DNA from 2 places in the Paenibacillus sp. 1781tsa1 genome. Region 2 is predicted to be linked to the other one. Evidence: predicted binding sites of a transcription regulator. Region 2 holds the regulator's gene; the other holds the start of a gene.
What was found. The regulator LexA, encoded in region 2, represses DNA repair genes until DNA is damaged. The targets are predictions, from matches to a motif close to CGAACATATGTTCG.
Positions count from the first base shown of each region.

Region 1: a site for LexA is predicted at 1,805-1,818, ahead of recA (recombinase RecA). Genes of this name have one in related genera too.

Region 1 is NZ_JAMYWY010000001.1:2,549,748-2,554,187, forward strand. Features, by position in the region: gene pgsA (CDP-diacylglycerol--glycerol-3-phosphate 3-phosphatidyltransferase) at 1-280, shown strand, start outside; gene NKT06_RS11480 (competence/damage-inducible protein A) at 388-1,644, shown strand; gene recA (recombinase RecA) at 1,888-2,952, shown strand; gene NKT06_RS11490 (regulatory protein RecX) at 3,232-3,969, shown strand; gene rny (ribonuclease Y) at 4,280-4,440, shown strand, end outside.
Region 2 is NZ_JAMYWY010000001.1:4,053,148-4,057,587, forward strand. Features, by position in the region: gene NKT06_RS17785 (HAD family hydrolase) at 1-260, opposite strand, end outside; gene NKT06_RS17790 (hypothetical protein) at 289-798, opposite strand; gene NKT06_RS17795 (DUF896 domain-containing protein) at 923-1,132, opposite strand; gene NKT06_RS17800 (LysM peptidoglycan-binding domain-containing protein) at 1,227-1,604, opposite strand; gene lexA (transcriptional repressor LexA) at 1,901-2,527, shown strand; gene NKT06_RS17810 (aldehyde dehydrogenase) at 2,633-3,937, opposite strand.

The DNA of each region.
Region 1 (4,440 bases), 1.5 Mb from region 2:
GATTGCAGTGGTTATTATTAGTCGTGAATTTGCAGTTACCGGCTTGCGCCAAATCGCATTGCTGGATGGTTCGGTTGTTGCTGCCAGTGCTTGGGGCAAGCTGAAGACGGTAGTGCAGATTGTAGCGATTGTGTTGCTGCTGTTGAACAATTTCCCGTTCTCATACACGGGTATTCACGTCGATATTATCGCGGTATGGGCAGCAGCGCTTATTACCATCTGGTCGGGTATCGATTACTTTATCAAAAACAAAAACCTGCTTCATTTAACAAAAGCATAATGGTTTGTTCTTAAATGGGTAATCATGAAGGAAGCATTGGGTCAGGGGCAATAGGAAATTATCCTATTGCCCTTTGATCACTCACCATATGTACAGGAGGATGCTCAATGAAGGCAGAAATCATTGCAGTTGGCACAGAGCTACTGCTTGGACAAATCGTCAATACCAATGCCAGATACCTATCCCGTGAATTGGCTGCGATGGGGATCGATGTATATTTCCAAACGGTGGTTGGGGATAACCTGAACCGACTTAGTGAAGCTATTCGCATTGCGCAGGGCCGTGCAGACGTTATTTTATTTTCCGGTGGCATCGGACCTACTCAAGATGATCTGACCAAGGATGCGCTCGCAGCTGTTCTTAACCGAAAACTGCATACAGATCGAATGGCGATGGACAAAATCGAAAGCTTTTTCAGAGATCGTAATGTGGACATGACAGAGAATAACCGACGTCAGGCGATCGTCATTGATGGTGGTACACCTCTGGCCAATGAAACGGGCCTTGCGGCAGGAAATGCGATTTCTGATAATGATAAACATTATATTGTGATGCCTGGACCACCTAAAGAGCTGATTCCAATGTTTGAACAGGAAGTCAAGCCTTGGCTGTTCCAGCATGTGCTAACAGAAGAAATGCCGATCTATTCCCGAATGCTCAAATTCGCTGGTATTGGTGAATCTGCTCTGGAAGATCGACTGCTGGATCTGATTGACGCGCAGACAGACCCTACGATTGCTCCTTACGCTAGCGAAGGCGAAGTTACGGTGCGTGTCTCTACTAAGGCTGCGAGTGAGGGAGAGGCGAAGCTGAAGCTGGATGCGATGGAGGTTCAGATTCGGGAGCGTTTGACAGAACATCTCTACGCGAACGAGGATGTGCCTATAGAGTATACGATAGTAACCATGATGTCTGACATGGGGCTGACGCTTAGCGCTGCTGAGAGCTGTACAGGAGGGCTTGTCATGCAAAGTCTGACCTCTGTACCGGGAAGTGCCTCCATGCTCAAAGGTGGAATTGTTTGTTACTCCAATGAAATTAAGGAAAAGCTGCTGAATGTGCCTCATGATTATCTGGAAGGTGAAGATGCACCTGGTGCAGTAAGTCCTGAGGTTGCAAAAGTGCTTGCTGAGCAGATTCGCATGATTGGCGATGCTGATTTTGGCTTGGCTGTTACCGGTGTAGCTGGACCCGGATATTCGGAACGCAAGCCACCCGGACTTGTCTTCATCGCTCTTGCTGAACGTGGAAAAGAGACGGAAATTCATGAGCTGCGTATTAATGGCAATCGCGAGACTGTTCGCATTCGTTCAGCCAAAGCGATTCTCTATCGCTTATGGCAAAAACTTGTGGCGATGGATTGATTAGTTAATAGCTTCGATTGCATTTGAAGCTCTAAGGAAGTATAATTAAGGAAGACGGAAGAACCGTAGAATTAGGCTTTACAGCCTTGTTTACGGTTCTTTTTTCTGTTTAATGGAAAGTTTCTTTGAGGAAGAGGCGCCTCGGCCTTCACAAAAAAAACGAATGTATGTTCGAAAAAAAGCTTGGCAAACGTGTTAAAACAAGGTATCATTATCTTATAAACAGTAAAGGGTGTGAGCTTATTGTCAGACCGTCGTGCCGCGCTTGATATGGCGCTCCGTCAAATAGAGAAGCAATTTGGTAAAGGATCCATCATGAAACTGGGTGAGTCCACTCATATGAATGTGGAAATTATTCCCAGCGGTTCCTTGGCTTTGGATATTGCATTAGGAACAGGCGGCTTGCCTAAAGGCCGTATTGTTGAAATATATGGACCTGAATCTTCAGGTAAAACAACTGTCGCATTGCATGCGATTGCTGAAGTACAACGTGTTGGTGGACAAGCAGCATTTATCGATGCCGAGCATGCTCTTGATCCTCAATACGCAAGCAAATTGGGCGTTAACATTGACGAATTGCTTCTATCTCAGCCAGATACGGGTGAGCAAGGGCTGGAAATTGCAGAAGCTCTTGTACGCAGTGGTGCAGTAGATATCGTCGTTATTGACTCTGTAGCTGCATTGGTTCCAAAAGCAGAGATTGAAGGCGAAATGGGTGATTCACACGTTGGTTTGCAAGCGCGTTTGATGTCTCAGGCGTTGCGTAAATTGTCTGGTGCAATCAGCAAATCCAAAACAATCGCAATCTTCATTAACCAGCTTCGTGAGAAAGTCGGCGTTATGTTTGGTAACCCGGAAACAACACCTGGTGGTCGTGCTCTGAAGTTTTATTCTACAGTACGTCTGGATGTGCGTCGTATTGAGAGTATCAAATCAGGTAATGACATGATTGGTAACCGTACTCGTATTAAAGTTGTGAAAAACAAAGTGGCACCTCCGTTTAAACAAGCGGAAGTGGATATCATGTATGGCGAGGGTATTTCAAGAGAAGGCAGTATCATTGACATTGGTACAGAGCTGGACATCGTTAATAAAAGTGGTGCATGGTACTCCTACGAAGGCGAGCGTTTAGGACAAGGTCGTGAGAACGCGAAGCAGTTCATGAAAGAGCATAAAGACATTGCTGAAATCATTGAACAAAAAATTCGGGTAGCTAGTAACTTGACTACCGCAGTTCCTGCGCCAACTAGTGAAGAGCAACAAAAAGAAGCAGAAGAAGAACAAGAATTGTTTGAAATCAACGAGTAATCTCTCAAATCCTCCCTTGTAGGGAGGACCTTGAGGGGGGTTCCCACTGGACTCCGTAAACTTATCTGATTGAGCTTGGATCAATCTGGATAATGGATTGTAGTGGGAGTGCTCTTGCTGTCCAACAGCCCCTGTCCCAATGGACAGGGGCTGTTGGCACGCTAACTGTGGAGCTAAAGGCCGGGCTGAGTCCCCGGCCTTTTGTATTAGCGTTCTCTGTCATTTGTGAAGAGGCGCTGGCGTAATCAGATTGAAAATAATGTGAAAGGGGAGACCTGAATGGATCAACATGACGAGGATTTATATGAAGAAGCAGAACAGGACGGCCTATCCCAATTTCCGGACAACGAAGAGCTTATTATAACACGTGTAGAACGAACGAAACACAGGCAAGCTCGTTATCGTATCACTTTTGGTATCCACTCCATTACAGTTCTTGAAGATGTGATGATTAAATACAGGATGACTCAAGGCAATACGTTTATGAAGAAGGATCTGGAAGAAATCATTGTAGCTGACGAGCGACAACGGACGTATGCACAGTCTCTGCGTTTCTTGGAGCATAAGCCGCGTACACGTCATGAATTAAGTCAGAAACTTCGTCAGAAAGAATTTGCTGCACCTTTAATTGAAGAGACGCTGGATCGACTTGAGCGCGAGAATTTGGTGGATGATGACCTATTTGCGAAGGAATGGACAAGACAGCGTATGGAGGGCAAGCGGAAGGGAAAACTGTGGATAAGGCAAGAGCTTCGTCAAAAGGGCATTGCCAATGATCTCATTGCTGAAGCACTGGAAGGTGTCAGTACGGATGCGGAATTTGAGACTGCTATGAGTGCCGGACGAAAAAAATGGAATCAGGTCAAAGGGGACGTCAAAGAGAAGAAAAATAAAACGCTTCCCTTCTTAATGAGACGTGGTTTTTCAATGGATATGGTACGCCGGGTCGTGAATTGTTTAATTGAAGAAGATGAGGCTGGGGACCCTGAAGATGACGAAGCGTTGTTATGGGATTAGCAGCCCAGAGTCTCTATACTGCATTCTCTTGACAATTTCTTTCGTCAAATACTAAAATGGACATGAGTCTGTAAGAAATGGACAACCCTTTTTCCTTCCAAAAAAGCGGTTTCGGTTTCTTAAGATTTATACCATTCTTAATTATGGGTTCGCTGGAAACAGTGAAGAGTACGTGGAAACATGTACATGTGAAATGAAAATCGGCGGGGGATCGCCGTGAGTATTCGTTATTCCCAAAAATATGTAAGGTTTGAAAACTGCAAATTGACCCAAGGAATGCCTTGGAGGAACCAACGAGGAGGTGAACAGTATGAATCCTGCAATCACGATCGCTCTCGTTGTGGCCGCGCTAATCATTGGGTTCGGAGTAGGATATTTTATTCGCAAATCTCTTGCAGAGGCTAAAATCTCTAGTGCGGAACAAGCTGCCGTACAAATCGTGGAGAACGCGAAGAAAGAGGCAGAGGCACT
Region 2 (4,440 bases):
AACTCAGCTTGATCCCCTCCACTAAAGTTGGCCCAAAGGCCTTCAAACGGATTTATTCCAATCATTTTGGTAAAAGGAAAGGTCTCATAAGATTCATACAGTGCACGTGCCTCGTTACGAACAGCTTCTTCAAGTTCTTCGGGTTTGACCCCAGTCTCTTGTGCTGCAATTAGACAAGTCTCATGAAATGCTTCTCGAACACTGCGCTCATCCCACAATAAAGTATCATCCAGGTCGAACAAAATCGCTTTTAACGCCATTCCGATCATCTACCCCTTTATGCAATAATTACTTTTCGACGGTTTCCACGGTGATCTGGTGTGCTTTTGCAAACTTCAGCAAACGTTCTGCAATCGCATCTGTATCGTAACGGTTCAATAACTTGGTGAACACCCATCTTTTCCCGCGACTTTTATGTTCGATAACAACTGTGCCTGGTTCAATTCTGAATTTGACAATATCTTCAACCCCGATTGAACGTTCACGATTACCCTTCGTCGTTATAATCCGATTACTGCTAATCTTGATATATGGACGACGAAGCATGAAGATGACTGCCAAAAATACGTAAAGCAACATCGTCACCCAGTCCCAGGTTGTCATCGGAGCTTGCACAAGGAACGTGCTCATAAACAGATACAAAAAGGCGAGACCAATCAAAAATATAGGGAACAAAAGGCTGCGTCCCTTAAAGACTTCTTCACCTGGTGTACCTGTGATTGGTTGACCACTTTTTTTGCGTTGCTGATTTAACTGCTTGGAATTTTTCTTAACCGTTCTCTCGAACGAACGCGACATGAGAATCCCCCTTATGTGTCTTTGTATCGGCTACATAACTGTAAACCAACATTTCCCCCTATAAATTGCACACTCAAAATAACAGGAAGAAACCTAAATATCATAATGATATCATTAGGTTTCGTTAGTGTTTGAGTTTGCCTTGGCGGCCTTTGTCATTCTCATCATCAACAATCTCAATGGTATCCAGTTGTTGTCTGAAATTACTGCGAATATTACTCAAATAAATCTCTCTTAACTCAGCACGTTCAGCAAGTTCTTCCTCCGACAATCCAGTGGACTTTTGCTTACGAGCCAATTCGTTAATGCGTGCTACCAGACTATCTATATCCAAGCTTGTCCCCTCCAAAAATACAAAGTCATATTAACTTTGCCATGATAAAGGCAGCTTGTCAAGCTGACACGCGTTAACACTCATTGATGTGCTTTTATTCTGCGAATTGCGGTAGAGTTAGTACTTGCCCCACTTGGATGGAAGTCGCTTGAAGTTGATTCACTTTCTTAATTGCTTCTATATATATACGTGTATCCATATTTGTCGGTTTATGTTCCAAAGAAATACTCCATAATGTTTCTCCTTGTGAAACGGCTATCTTTCCTCCAGGCAGAACATCGTTCTCATTGCCAGCAAATACAGTTAAAACAGTGCTGCATCCAATAAATATAATCAATGAGGTAATGGCTATCTTTAACATCCATGAAGAAATCTTGAAACGCGCTAAAACCTTCTTGTAGTTCCCTATGTTAGACTTCACCAGTTCCGAATTCATCGGTTCATAAATACTTTGATAAGTTGAATATTTCATTAAATACCCGCCTCCAAACGTTTGTTCCTATCTGTTGAAATCAATATAACACGAACACTTGTTTTGTTCAATAGATTTTTAGAACAATTGTTCGCTTATTTTTCGAAGGAGAACTATCTTAATTCAAGCCCTCTTGCAAAGCATTTGCAGTATTATGCTCTGGCTATTGGACAAATTCTGTTCTATAAGTTAAAAAACACTGATTTAATGCCATTATATTTAGAACTTATGTTTGTACGAACGGAGGTTCTATGTTATAATTTTCCCAAACGTTACTAAAATGGGGTTGATACGGTATGTCGAAGATATCCAGCAGGCAGCAGGCTATTCTGGAGTTTATACGAAATGAAGTCCGGTTGAAGGGGTATCCTCCTTCCGTACGGGAAATTGGTGAAGCGGTTGGACTGGCTTCCAGCTCAACAGTACATGGACATTTGGATCGTTTGGAGAAAAAAGGTTTGATCCGACGCGACCCTACCAAGCCAAGAGCCATTGAGCTTTTGAGCCAGGAAGAATCTGAGCATTCTCATCAATTTGCTCATAGCGTTGCACGTATTCCTGTCGTTGGTAAGGTTACAGCCGGGGTTCCAATCACTGCAACCGAGAACATTGAAGACTACTTCCCTCTTCCTACACATTATGTAGGCGAACAGAAAGTGTTTATGCTTTCGGTAGTCGGAGATAGTATGGTGGAAGCTGGAATCGTTAACGGAGATTACGTTATTGTCCGTCAACAGCAAACTGCTGATAACGGTGATATCGTTGTTGCAATGACTGAAGACGATGAAGCTACAGTGAAAACGTTCTATAAAGAGAAAGATCATATTCGCCTTCAACCGGAGAATGCGACCTTCGAACCTTTACGTTTGAAACACGTTAGTATTCTGGGTAAAGTCATTGGCCTTTTCCGAGATATTCATTAATATCTAACCTGAGTAACAAAACTAGATGCAATGCACTGAAATACAAAAAGAGGTTGCCCTGATGAACAGGACAACCTCTTTTTATTTTTATATTGTTTTATCGGCTTATAATTCACTGCGTTTCAGAACACTCTTGTGATGCGAGAACACATCAAAGCTCTGTTGTCCGTGATATGAGCCCATACCGCTCTCTCCTACACCACCAAACGGAAGATAATGTGAAGTCATATGAGAAAGTGTGTCATTAATACATCCCCCACCGAAGGATACTTGATTCAGCACCTGATCCTGTAGTTCCTCATCCTGTGTGAAGAGATATAGCGCCAATGGTTTTGGTCGGCGAACAATCTCATCCAGCATGGGGTTCAAGTCACTGTACGTAAATACAGGAAGAATCGGACCGAAGATCTCTTCTTGCATGACAGGTGATTCCCAGTTCACATCTCCAAGTACAGTCGGCTCAATCAGCAACTGCTCACGCACAGAACGTCCACCTATCAGCGTTTTGCCATCTGTGAGGAATTTCGACAACCGATCAAAGTTACGCGCGTTGACAATATGCGGGAAATCAGTGTTTTGTAACACATCATCCCCAAATTTATCTTTGATCTCTGTGCCAATCAGATTAATCAATTCATCATGAACTTGTTCATGCACAAGCAAGTAATCCGGCGCAACACATGTTTGTCCTGCATTCAGGAACTTACCACGAACAATACGCTGAGCTACCAGCTTCAGATCTGCATCACTATGGACAATAGCAGGACTCTTACCGCCCAACTCAAGAGTTACAGGAGTCAGGTACTCCGCAGCTGCCTTCATAACAATGCGACCAACACCCGTGCTGCCTGTGAAGAAAATATAATCAAACTTCTCTTTCAACAATGCTGTGCTGGCTTCAACTTCCCCCTCCATAACGGCAATATACTCCTGAGGGAAGATCTCCTGAATCAGATCATACGTCAGACGAGATACGGCTGGTGTTAATTCAGAAGGCTTGATAACTGCACAGTTACCGGCTGCAATTGCTCCAATCAGTGGACCGAATGCAAGTTGGAAAGGATAGTTCCAAGGTGCAATAATAAGCGCTACTCCGTATGGTTCAGGATAAATGGTGCTCACCCCATCCGGCATAGCCGAATTGGTTGGGACTTGTTTGGGTTCAGCCCATTCCTGCAGATGTTCTAATGCAAAATCCAGTTCACCAAGAACAATGCGAATCTCGGAACCATAAGCTTCCGCCTCAGATTTGTTCAAATCCGCCCGAAGTGCATCTTGGATCCGTTGCTGATACTTCTCAATCCCTTTTCTAAGCTGTTGAAGCGCATTAATCCGATACTCGATATTTTTAGTTTGTCCTGTATAAAAAAATGTACGTTGTTCTGTCACTAGTTGTTTTGCCTGATCCATATTAACATCTCCAATTAATTATTAAAAATTAAATTGTTCAAAATTTAATTAAAGTATACCTCTTCTATATGAAACTTTCAACATAATATTGATTTGAAAGTATCTGAAATTGGGTAGGCGTTTTAATATATGAGAAAGCTACTATTCTTTTTAATGCAAGTATCCATTGATTATAGCGAATTATTGGGTATTATTAGAATTCATCTTTATTTTTTTACAGAAGATTATACGTACTGAGATCTGAAGGGATGGATATAGCTTGTAGATCTTACGCATTCAATGTCATCATCTGCCAACATATGTCCTAATTGCGGATAACTCTGCGGGCGAGGAGAAGTGGTTTCTCTAATTCAATGATTTGTGGTTTTATCCTTGAGTTTGTTTGCATAGTAAACAAAGGAGCCGTTGAAGATGGCTCCTATTTTTGCCCCTATACTCGAATGTATCACGAAAGTTTCTCTTTCCCATGTTCTTAATGGATACTGTGCGCTACGCTTCTCCTA